DNA from 3 places in the Gottfriedia sp. NPDC058432 genome. Region 2 is predicted to be linked to each of the others. Evidence: riboswitches for the same ligand, from Rfam matches in the RefSeq annotation. Region 2 holds a riboswitch; each other region holds the start of a gene.
What was found. A riboswitch is a leader RNA that binds a small molecule or an ion and turns the genes downstream of it on or off. The one in region 2 is predicted to bind S-adenosylmethionine.

Region 1 (3,289 bases), on a different contig from region 2:
GTAATGCTGCTTTTGCTCCTAGCATTGAGCCAAGTATAAAGATCGTAAATGGAATTAATAAAATGATTAAAATGATAAACGGTATTGAACGAAAAATATTTACAAACGCTGCTAGGATTGTATTAAAAAATTTATTTTCAAGCAACTGGTCTTTACTAGTTAAAAATAAGAATAAACCTATTATTAGTCCAAAAATAAACGTTGCAACCGCAGCAATTACAACCATGAATAATGTTTCTTGAGTAGCTACAAGCATTGCATCCCAATCAACATTCGGAAAAAGTTGTGTCATCTTATGCTACCTCCACTTCAACTTGTTTTGATTCTAAATAAGCGATTGCTTCTTTGATGTTTTTTATGTCACCAACAAGTTGAATCTTCATTGTCCCATAAGAGCCTTCAGCAGTTTGAACAATTTTCCCTTGCAAAATGTTAATCTCAATATCAAAGTGCTTAACTACCTCAGAAATATGTGGCTGATCTGCTTGACCATTTTTAAATGTTAGCTTGTAAGTATTATCCTTCCCATCACCTTGAGAAATTACTTCACCTTCATCATTGCCTTTGATTTGCGTCACAAATTTCTTTGTAATTGCTTGTTTAGGACGAGTAAATACATCAACAACATGGCCTTCTTCTACTACATTTCCGTTTTCCATTACTGCTACTCGTTGACAAATCTTTTGAATAACATGCATTTCATGGGTAATCAGAATTATTGTAATACCAAGCTGTTTATTAATATTTGTCAGTAAAGCTAAGATTGAATCTGTTGTTTCAGGATCTAATGCAGAAGTCGCTTCATCACATAAAAGAACATCTGGGTTATTAGCAAGTGCTCTTGCAATTCCGACACGTTGCTTTTGACCTCCACTTAGTTCAGAAGGATAAGCATTTTCTCTACCTTCAAGTCCTACAAGTTTAATTAATTCTTTCGCACGATTAATGCTTTCCTTTTTTGAAACTTTAGCAATTTCAAGTGGGAAAAGTATATTTTCTAATACAGTTCTTGACCACAATAAATTAAAATGCTGAAAAATCATTCCTATTTTTTGTCTTGCTTTTCTTAACTGACTAGATGAGCATTTAGAGATCGATTGACCATTAATAATTACTTCACCTGATGTAGGGGACTCAAGTCCATTTAGCATACGTAATAACGTACTTTTCCCTGCGCCGCTATATCCGATCATGCCAAAAATTTCACCTGCTTCAATATTTAAAGAAACATTTTGTACTGCGGTAACTGTGCCCTTTTTACCTTTGTATATTTTACTTACATTATTTATTTGAATCATACACTTGATCTCCTTTCAAAACATTCTAACAACTTATCTTTCAATTTTTTGTAAGTAAGTACTTTTTTAGTCGCATAAAACAAAAAAACCTTTCAACTCACATGAGCAGAAAGGTTTAACATACAAAAAGTATTCCTTTCTCTCATCTCTCAAAGCATATGCTTTGCAGGAATTAGCACCATTTCAATGACGTTCATTGACGGTTGCTGGGTTTCACAGGGCACAGTCCCTCCACCTCTCTCGATAAGAGTTAATCTTACGATCTATTAAGTTGTTTAACGTAATTTCTTTAACGTAAGTCCAATTCTACAAACTTAGACAGTAGTTGTCAACAATTTTCTAAAAGTTTTTTTTCGTTTTCTACACTTGTATATTGAAAAATCGTTTCCATTAGTAGTAATAATCGATAGTTCCCTTCAAAAGAAGCATCATTCAGTTTTAATAAAAGTCCTAACCTTTGCGAACCTGAATTTAGATATTCCCATCCATCTTTTGAAAAATTAACTCTAAGTTGCGGAATCGAACGATCAATTACCTCGATAAAAGGAGCCTTTTTACTTAACTTTATAAATACTTTTTCATTTAGGCAGTTTAATTCTACAATCCTTTCTTCGATTGGCAAAATGATTTGTAAATATTCCTTTTTTATAAATAAGTTTCTTGCTTGTCCTATCCACTCCTTGATATCCATAATAAACACCTCTCCCGATTTCTTTAATCTTATTTTCTCATAGATAAGGGGTGTATTCTTTATATTTCGCTCGACATTTACCTTGATAAAAATCTATATTTTAATTTTATTTCTACAACATTCAACTCATTTCCCGAGAAATATGTCAAAGGTTAGGGACATTTATAAGGGATTTAGAAAATGAAATAGCTCTCGTATGATCACTTAAAAAGACAAATAAAAAGAGTGCATTTCGAATGCACTCTCTTTAATGTAATGACAAAATCCTAAAAACTTGATGATCAACTCATCGTTTAATATATAAATTATATTTTTTTAACAATTCATGTAAATAAGGTACAGATTGAAAAGCGTAAATTTTTTGTTTCATTTCCCCATTTTCAAAAATAAGTAAACAAGGTACACTTTCAACCTTCCAGTTTTGAGCTTCTTCCACTATTTCATTAATATTTACCTTACTGATAGGTAAATTTGGCAGAATCTCATTTACAACTTCTAGCATTTTAGAAGCTACTTGGCATGTACCACACATTGCGGTATAAATATAAATAACTGTCGTCTCTTTTGATTGAATTCTTTGCATTATTTCATTCTTTGTCCATTGCTGCATGATCATTATTCCTCTTTAATTTGTACGTAAATAATCTGTAAATACTAAAATATCCGCCCCTAATAATACACTAGCTAAATGTTGACTCGGAGCTGTTGCCACTTCTCGATAACTTCTATCAATGTACAGATGCTCTGCCTGTGGAAATTCTCTTTTTAACAGTCTTCTAAGCTTTTCACCGGCCTCATCTGCATCTACTAACACATAGATTTCTCTTAAATCTAACATTTCAGCAAGCTCATCTAGCTTTGAAGTACCAACTGTACCATTCGTACAGATAATATCTACAGGCTCCTTTATGATCGTCTGTATTTTTCTCTTATCAGTAGTACCTTCGACAATGATAACTTTTCTTTGATCTTCAATATTCACTGGGCATCACCTAATGTATAGGACTCAAAAACTTTTGACTAAAAATCTTTTGTATATAGTATATTCGATTTCCCCTTAGTTGTTTCCTTTTTTTCCCTAAATGAAAATGTCCCTTTAAATTATGTTTTATGTAAATAAGTTAAGCTTTATTACATTAATTATACACGCAAAATAAAAAAGCGCCCAATTTGGACGCTTAATGTTAGATAATTAATCTTGATTGATCATTTCTTCGTATTGACCAGCAGTCATTAACTCATCAAGTTGAGAAGCGTTTGTAGCTTCAACAACTACCATCCATGCTTTTTCGTATGGAGA
Region 2 (3,289 bases):
CTTTTAGAAAAGGTCAAAGAAAGTTAGCAGGTGCGGTATATCAAACAATTCAAGAAGGTAATAATTTATTTGCGGTAGCCCCAACCGGAATTGGCAAAACGGTTTCGACTATTTTTCCGACAGTTAAAAGTATTGGTGAGAATAGTATAAATCGAATGTTTTACTTAACTTCTAAGACGATTACTAGGACTGTTGCTGAAGAAGCATTTAAGCTAATGACAGATGAAGGACTTTGTATAAAGTGTACGACGATTACAGCAAAAGATAAAATCTGTTTTAAAGAAGAGACGATGTGTCAAAAGGATTATTGTGAATTTGCTAATGGTTATTATGACCGAATAAATGATGCTGTTCTTGATATTCTTTCATCGGAAAAATCGTTAACTAGGGAGAAAATAGAAGAATATGCCCGCAAACATACAGTATGTCCATTTGAATACTCTTTAGATTTATTAAATTCTTCCGATGCGATTATTTGCGATGTAAATTATATTTTTGATCCTAGAGTTTCGTTAAAACGATTATTTGATGAACATAAACGAAGTTCGGTTTTATTAATTGATGAAGCTCATAATCTTGTTGATCGTGCAAGAGAAATGTATTCTGCGAGTCTATTCAAATCTAAATTTTTAGAGTTGAAAAATAGATATAAAAATTTAAAAGATGAACTTTATGACATAATAAATGAAATAAATAAGCGATTTATTGAATTAAGAAAAAAATGGAAGGACGTTGTAACCCCAGTTTCAAAGGAAATAGATGGTGATTTACTAGAACTTCTACATACATTCAATGAAATCGTAGAAATAAAATTACAGGAAATGGAAGAGGACGAAAATAAACAAATTCTACTTGATACATATTTTGAGTCACTTAACTTCGTCAAAATTGCGGAGTTTTTTGATGAAAATTATGTATGCTACTATGAACTATATAAAAGTGAAGTACATTTAAAGTTATTTTGCCTTGATCCTTCTAAAGTAGTGAATGACGTCATAAAAAGATTTCGCTCTACAATTTATTTTTCGGCTACTTTAACGCCAATACAATATTTTCAAGATATGCTTGGTGATCAAAGTCGAGATTATACAATTTCAATCGATTCTCCTTTTCATAGAGAACAACTGGAAGTAACAATTGATCCTCTTTCAACTCGATACCAAGATCGTGAAAGAAATTTAGAAAGATTAATTGATTCTGTCTATAAAGAAATTACGAAAAGAAAAGGTAATTATTTAGTTTTTTATCCGTCATATCAATATTTAATTCAAAGTGTTGATTTATTTAAAGAGAAAAACCCTAACATAAAGACAATCGTTCAAGAAAATGGTATGTCTGAAATTGAACGAGAGGAGTTCCTTTTACAGTTTGATAGTCTAAATGAGGAAACTTTGGTTGGGTTTGCTGTATTAGGTGGAATATTCTCTGAAGGGATCGATTTAAAGGGGGATCGCTTAAACGGTGTCGTAGTAGTGGGTGTAGGATTGCCACAGATTTGTTTAGAAAGAAATATTTTAAAGGAGCATTTTAATTCGGTTGGAAAAAATGGGTATTATTATGCATATGTCTTTCCAGGTATGAATAAAGTAATGCAAGCGGGTGGAAGAGTTATCCGTTCTGAATCAGATGAAGGGACTTTATTACTAATTGATGATCGATATAAGAGTTCACTTTATCAAAGTTTATTACCTGAAGAATGGAAGTAAGAGTTAATTATTAAATAATTCAAAAAAAACGATTGATAATTATCAGAGTTTTTAATATACTAACAATATAATTTAATAATCTTATCAAGAGCGGTGGAGGGACTGGCCCGACGAAACCCGGCAACTCTAGTAAATACTAGAAAGTGCTAAATCCTGCAGGTGAAAAACCTGGAAGATAAGAGCGATATGTTTATTTTCAGACATAACCACTTCTTATTTTTTAGGAAGTGGTTTTTTTATTTGACTAAAATGGGGGATTTATAATGACTAACACAAAAGAGGCTTTAAACACGAATAAAAAATCGATTGAAACGGTAGCTGTTCATGGTAGCAAAGGGTATGATCCATTAACTGGTGCAATTAGTTATCCAATTTATCAATCAGCTACATTTAAGCATGCAGGTCTACATCAGTCAACTGGATATGATTATGCAAGATTACAAAATCCAACACGAGAAGAAGTCGAAAATACTGTTGCAAAATTAGAAAGTGCAAATTATGGCGTTGCATTCGCAACAGGAAATGCAGCAGTTACTGCAGTATTAAGCTTATTTAAAAAGGGTGATCACCTAATTGTTTCAGATGATTTATATGGTGGTACATATCGCTTATTCGAAGAAATTTATTCGCCATATGGACTTGAGCATAATTTTGTTGATACGACTGAAATTGAACATATTCTTGATGCACTTAAACCGAACACAAAAGGAATTTTTATTGAGACACCTTCAAATCCAATGATGAAAGTAACTGATTTAAAAAGAGTAGTAGAGATTGCAAAAAAACGAGATATTATTGTAATTGTCGATAATACATTTTTAACTCCTTATTTCTTTAGACCAATTGAATTAGGGGCAGATGTAGTTGTTCATAGTGGAACAAAGTATTTAGGTGGCCATAATGATACACTAGCTGGCTTCGTCGTAACGAATTCAGAATATACAAATGAACGAATTCGCTATTATCAAAAATCAACAGGTGCAACATTAGCTCCATTTGACTCTTGGTTAATCTTAAGAGGAATTAAAACATTGCATTTACGCATGGAATACAGTCAAAAAAATGCGATTGTACTTGCGAAGTTTTTAGAAAATCATCCAAATGTTACTGAAGTATATTATGTAGGATTACCAACGCATAAAGGGTATTCAATTATTAAAGAACAGGCAACTGGATTTGGTGCAATGATTTCATTTAAAGTGAAGGATTTAAGTTTAGTAGAACAGGTTTTAGGAAGCGTAAAAGTCATTACATTCGCAGAAAGTTTAGGTGGAGTCGAATCGTTAATTACGTATCCACATACACAAACTCATTCAGAGATGCCAGAGGAATTTAAAAGAAAGCTTGGTCTAGATGACCATACATTACGTTTATCAGTGGGAATTGAACATATTGATGATTTATTAAATGACTTAGAAAATGCATTGGGGTGATGAGCATGCAATTTGGAACGAAACTAATTCATAACGGAAATGAAATTGATCAGGCAACAGGTGCATTAAGTATACCAATTTATCAGACATCAACGTTTCATCAATTTGATATAGAGAATTTTGGGAAGTACGACTATGCGAGAAGTGGAA
Region 3 (3,289 bases), on a different contig from region 2:
ACATTCTCGAACGGTGAAAGTCTGCTAATGTTTTATCTGTCACACCATAGTTGCCTACATACTCTGAACCATCTGCAAGGTAAGCCCCGTACGGCCCAACCGATGCAACAACCAATGGTTTAGGCCTATTCGTTTGCTTATTTTCCTTCCAAAAATCATCTCTTGCCCTTCTTGCAAGTAACACCGTTTTCTTAATTAATTCCAAAGCTTCCTGTTCTTGTATTCCACGCGCGGAAAAACCACTAATAGTAGCTTGATAGCTTGCTGTTATGGCACAGTCCGCACCAGCACGAAAATAGTCCGAATGAACCTGATAAATAAGTTCCGGATTTTCTAGTAACACACGTGCCGACCAAAGGGGATCGTCCAAATTACATCCATGCGCCTCCAATTCTGTAGCTAATGCTCCGTCAAGAAGCATAATGGAATGTTGGGATAAAATAGCATCAATTGGATTGACTTTGTTCGACATAATCTACGCCCCTCTTTTTTAAATTTTTTGTTAGATAATAACTTCCATAGCAAAACAAAATAAACGGTATGCCGCAATATAAGGCAATTCTCTGTGTTGGATCGAATGCAATTCCAATACACGATGCCAGACAAAGGATAAAAGAAGCAATTGGTACTAATGGATACAGTGGTGTGCGATAAATCAAGTCCTTTTCAGAATTTCCTTCTTTCAAAAATTGTCTGCGAAATAGGAACTGGGAAGCACTAATACTCATCCAAACTACAACTACTGCTAGACCGGAAATGGAAACAAGTACGATATAGACAGTATCTGGTGCCACAATACTTGAGAGCAAAGCCAAAGCTCCACCCACCATGCTGAAAATGACGGCGTTGATTGGAACACCTTGCTTCGTCATTTTTCCAAAAATCGGAGATATCGTATTCTTATTAGCAAGCGACCAAAGCATTCTAGAAGAGGCATAAAGGCCTGAGTTTGCCGCAGATAAAATAGCTGTTAAGATAACGAAATTCATTACGTCAGCTGAATATGGCACCCCAATTCGTTCTAGAACTGCAACAAAAGGGCTCTCTAATACACCAGCATCGGAAATAGGCAATAACGCAGATAAAACAAAAATCGTTCCTACAAAAAAGATGATCAATCTCCACAGAGTAGTTCGAATGGCCTTCGGTATCATTTTTTCCGGGTTCGCGGTTTCTCCAGCTGCAATGCCTATTAATTCTGTTCCTGAAAAAGCAAAATTAACCGCAAGCATGGTCATTATAATTCCCGTAGCACCATGAGGAAATAAACCTCCACTTGTAAAATTAGAAAATAATGGCGCTGCTTTTGAATGACTCATCGGAAGAAACCCTAGCATTGCCGCTGCTCCTAAAACAATAAAAATCACAATAGCTATAACCTTTATCGATGAAAACCAAAATTCGGATTCGGCGAAAAATTTAACAGTCATGACATTTAATACAAAGATCAAAATGGCAAAAATAGCACTCCATATCCAAACATTAATCGATGGAAACCATCGCTTCATAAGTAATCCTGCGGCTGTAAATTCAGAACCTAAAGCAACAGTCCAAGTTAACCAATACAACCAGGCTACTGTATACCCTGTACCCGGTCCAATGTATTTAACTGCATAACTGTGAAATGAGCCCGTTTCAGGCATATGTACGGAAAGCTCTCCTAAACATAGCATAACTAGATAAACCACTAGCGCACCAATCAGATAGGATAGTATTGTTCCAAACGGGCCAGCTTGTTGAATAGTGTAGCCCGAGCTTAAGAATAAGCCAGTTCCAATCACCCCACCAAGTGATAGCATGACTAAATGACGTGCTTGCATGTTCCTTTGAAATTCTTGCCCATTTTTGTTCCCCATTTAAACTCTCCTTTAGTTACTATCCAGAAAAAACAAAAACGCACTCTAAAAAAGAGTGCGCTACTGACAAATAAAAACGAAAGCTCTCATCTATCAGGTTAACACCCGCTGGAATTAGCACAGTGTCTACTTAAGCAGACCTGTTGCTGAGGCTTCAAAGGGCCAGTCCCTCCACCTCTCTGGATAAGAAATATTTTTTTTATAACCATATCAATCCATTCGATAATTGTCAATATAATTCTGTTTTTTTAAAAAATTATTAATTATTGACTTACTATTTTATCATTTCTTATGCAACTAAACTGCCATTATATTGAATAAGATTTCAACAATCTACTTTAATAGATCCTACTAATTAAGAATTAAAAGGACTAATTTTCATAAATATAATTTCCAAATAATCCCCATAAAAAAACTACTTCACTAAATGTTAAAGTAGTTAAATTTTTAATCTTTCATTTTTATTTTTCGTGTATGGATATTCCTTTTATATATGATGTAATTTCGTTATCAGGGATTAATTTGTAAGATTTTTGTTGGGTATTTTCAGGGTTGAGTCGGTCTTCATAAATAGCTCTTAGATGTGCAGTTCGGTATAGTTGGTTTTCAAATGATCCACGAGATATTTCTAATGGAAGTTCAACGCCGTTAAAAAATTCAACCACTGATCGATTGTATTTACCGCCTCTGAAATTAGCAACATGATTGTAGGAGATCCAAGAGCATTCTACTTTTAAAGAAGATGAAGTGGGGAAAAAGAAAATTTGATTCATTGAGCTGATCGCTATTGGTGGTTTATGGGTGATGGAAATCATTTGTTTAGTTCCTTCACGCCTACCCCGGTAACTACTCCCGAAATAAGCACAGCTTCTTTCAATAATTTCAATCGGTTTCATTAAAACATAAAAACTATCATCTGTTTCATATACCTTTGAAATCACAACTAAATCGACCGTGAATTCTGGAATGATTGCCATTGTCGACTTATTAATCTCGTACTCATTTAATACTTTAACTTGTCCTTTCACATGATTCATCCTTACAACTCCTTCTGTTATTAGTATTATGAAATGTTAAACTTATTGGCTTTAATTGACGCTCCCTCTTCCTTAATTAAATAATTAAATTAAAGGCCAACAATTAAGTTTAACAAGTTCAGATAAAAAATTTTAACATGAAGTATAGTAGCAACATTGATGTTAGAGAAATAATATCATAAATCTTTATTTGTAATATCATTTTTTAAATACTTTAACAAAAGTGTCATTGTTTACTAAATTTTAGGATAAAACCCAATAGAAAAACCACCTTTTTCACATTTAAAAAAAGTGGTTTTTTACTAGTTAATTAGATGAAAATTGTTGTTCTTCAGTAGAACCTTTAAGAGCTGTTGTTGAAGAAGTTCCTCCAGTAATAATTTGAGCTACTTGATC

Region 1: another riboswitch for S-adenosylmethionine. It lies ahead of ACFWM3_RS03825 (methionine ABC transporter ATP-binding protein); the one in region 2 lies ahead of ACFWM3_RS04275 (trans-sulfuration enzyme family protein).
Region 3: another riboswitch for S-adenosylmethionine. It lies ahead of mmuP (S-methylmethionine permease); the one in region 2 lies ahead of ACFWM3_RS04275 (trans-sulfuration enzyme family protein).

Annotation. Positions count from the first base shown of each region.
Region 1 covers NZ_JBHXLC010000002.1:326,932-330,220, reverse strand. The annotation lists gene ACFWM3_RS03830 (methionine ABC transporter permease) at 1-292, opposite strand, end outside; gene ACFWM3_RS03825 (methionine ABC transporter ATP-binding protein) at 294-1,298, opposite strand; SAM riboswitch class I at 1,438-1,548, opposite strand; gene ACFWM3_RS03820 (hypothetical protein) at 1,627-1,989, opposite strand; gene ACFWM3_RS03815 (thioredoxin family protein) at 2,276-2,599, opposite strand; gene ACFWM3_RS03810 (ribonuclease M5) at 2,615-2,965, opposite strand; gene gcvH (glycine cleavage system protein GcvH) at 3,182-3,289, opposite strand, start outside.
Region 2 covers NZ_JBHXLC010000003.1:23,779-27,067, reverse strand. The annotation lists gene ACFWM3_RS04280 (ATP-dependent DNA helicase) at 1-1,706, shown strand, start outside; SAM riboswitch class I at 1,785-1,888, shown strand; gene ACFWM3_RS04275 (trans-sulfuration enzyme family protein) at 1,970-3,139, shown strand; gene ACFWM3_RS04270 (trans-sulfuration enzyme family protein) at 3,145-3,289, shown strand, end outside.
Region 3 covers NZ_JBHXLC010000006.1:58,142-61,430, reverse strand. The annotation lists gene mmuM (homocysteine S-methyltransferase) at 1-472, opposite strand, end outside; gene mmuP (S-methylmethionine permease) at 447-1,856, opposite strand; SAM riboswitch class I at 1,940-2,046, opposite strand; gene ACFWM3_RS08100 (competence protein ComK) at 2,318-2,893, opposite strand; gene aceA (isocitrate lyase) at 3,200-3,289, opposite strand, start outside.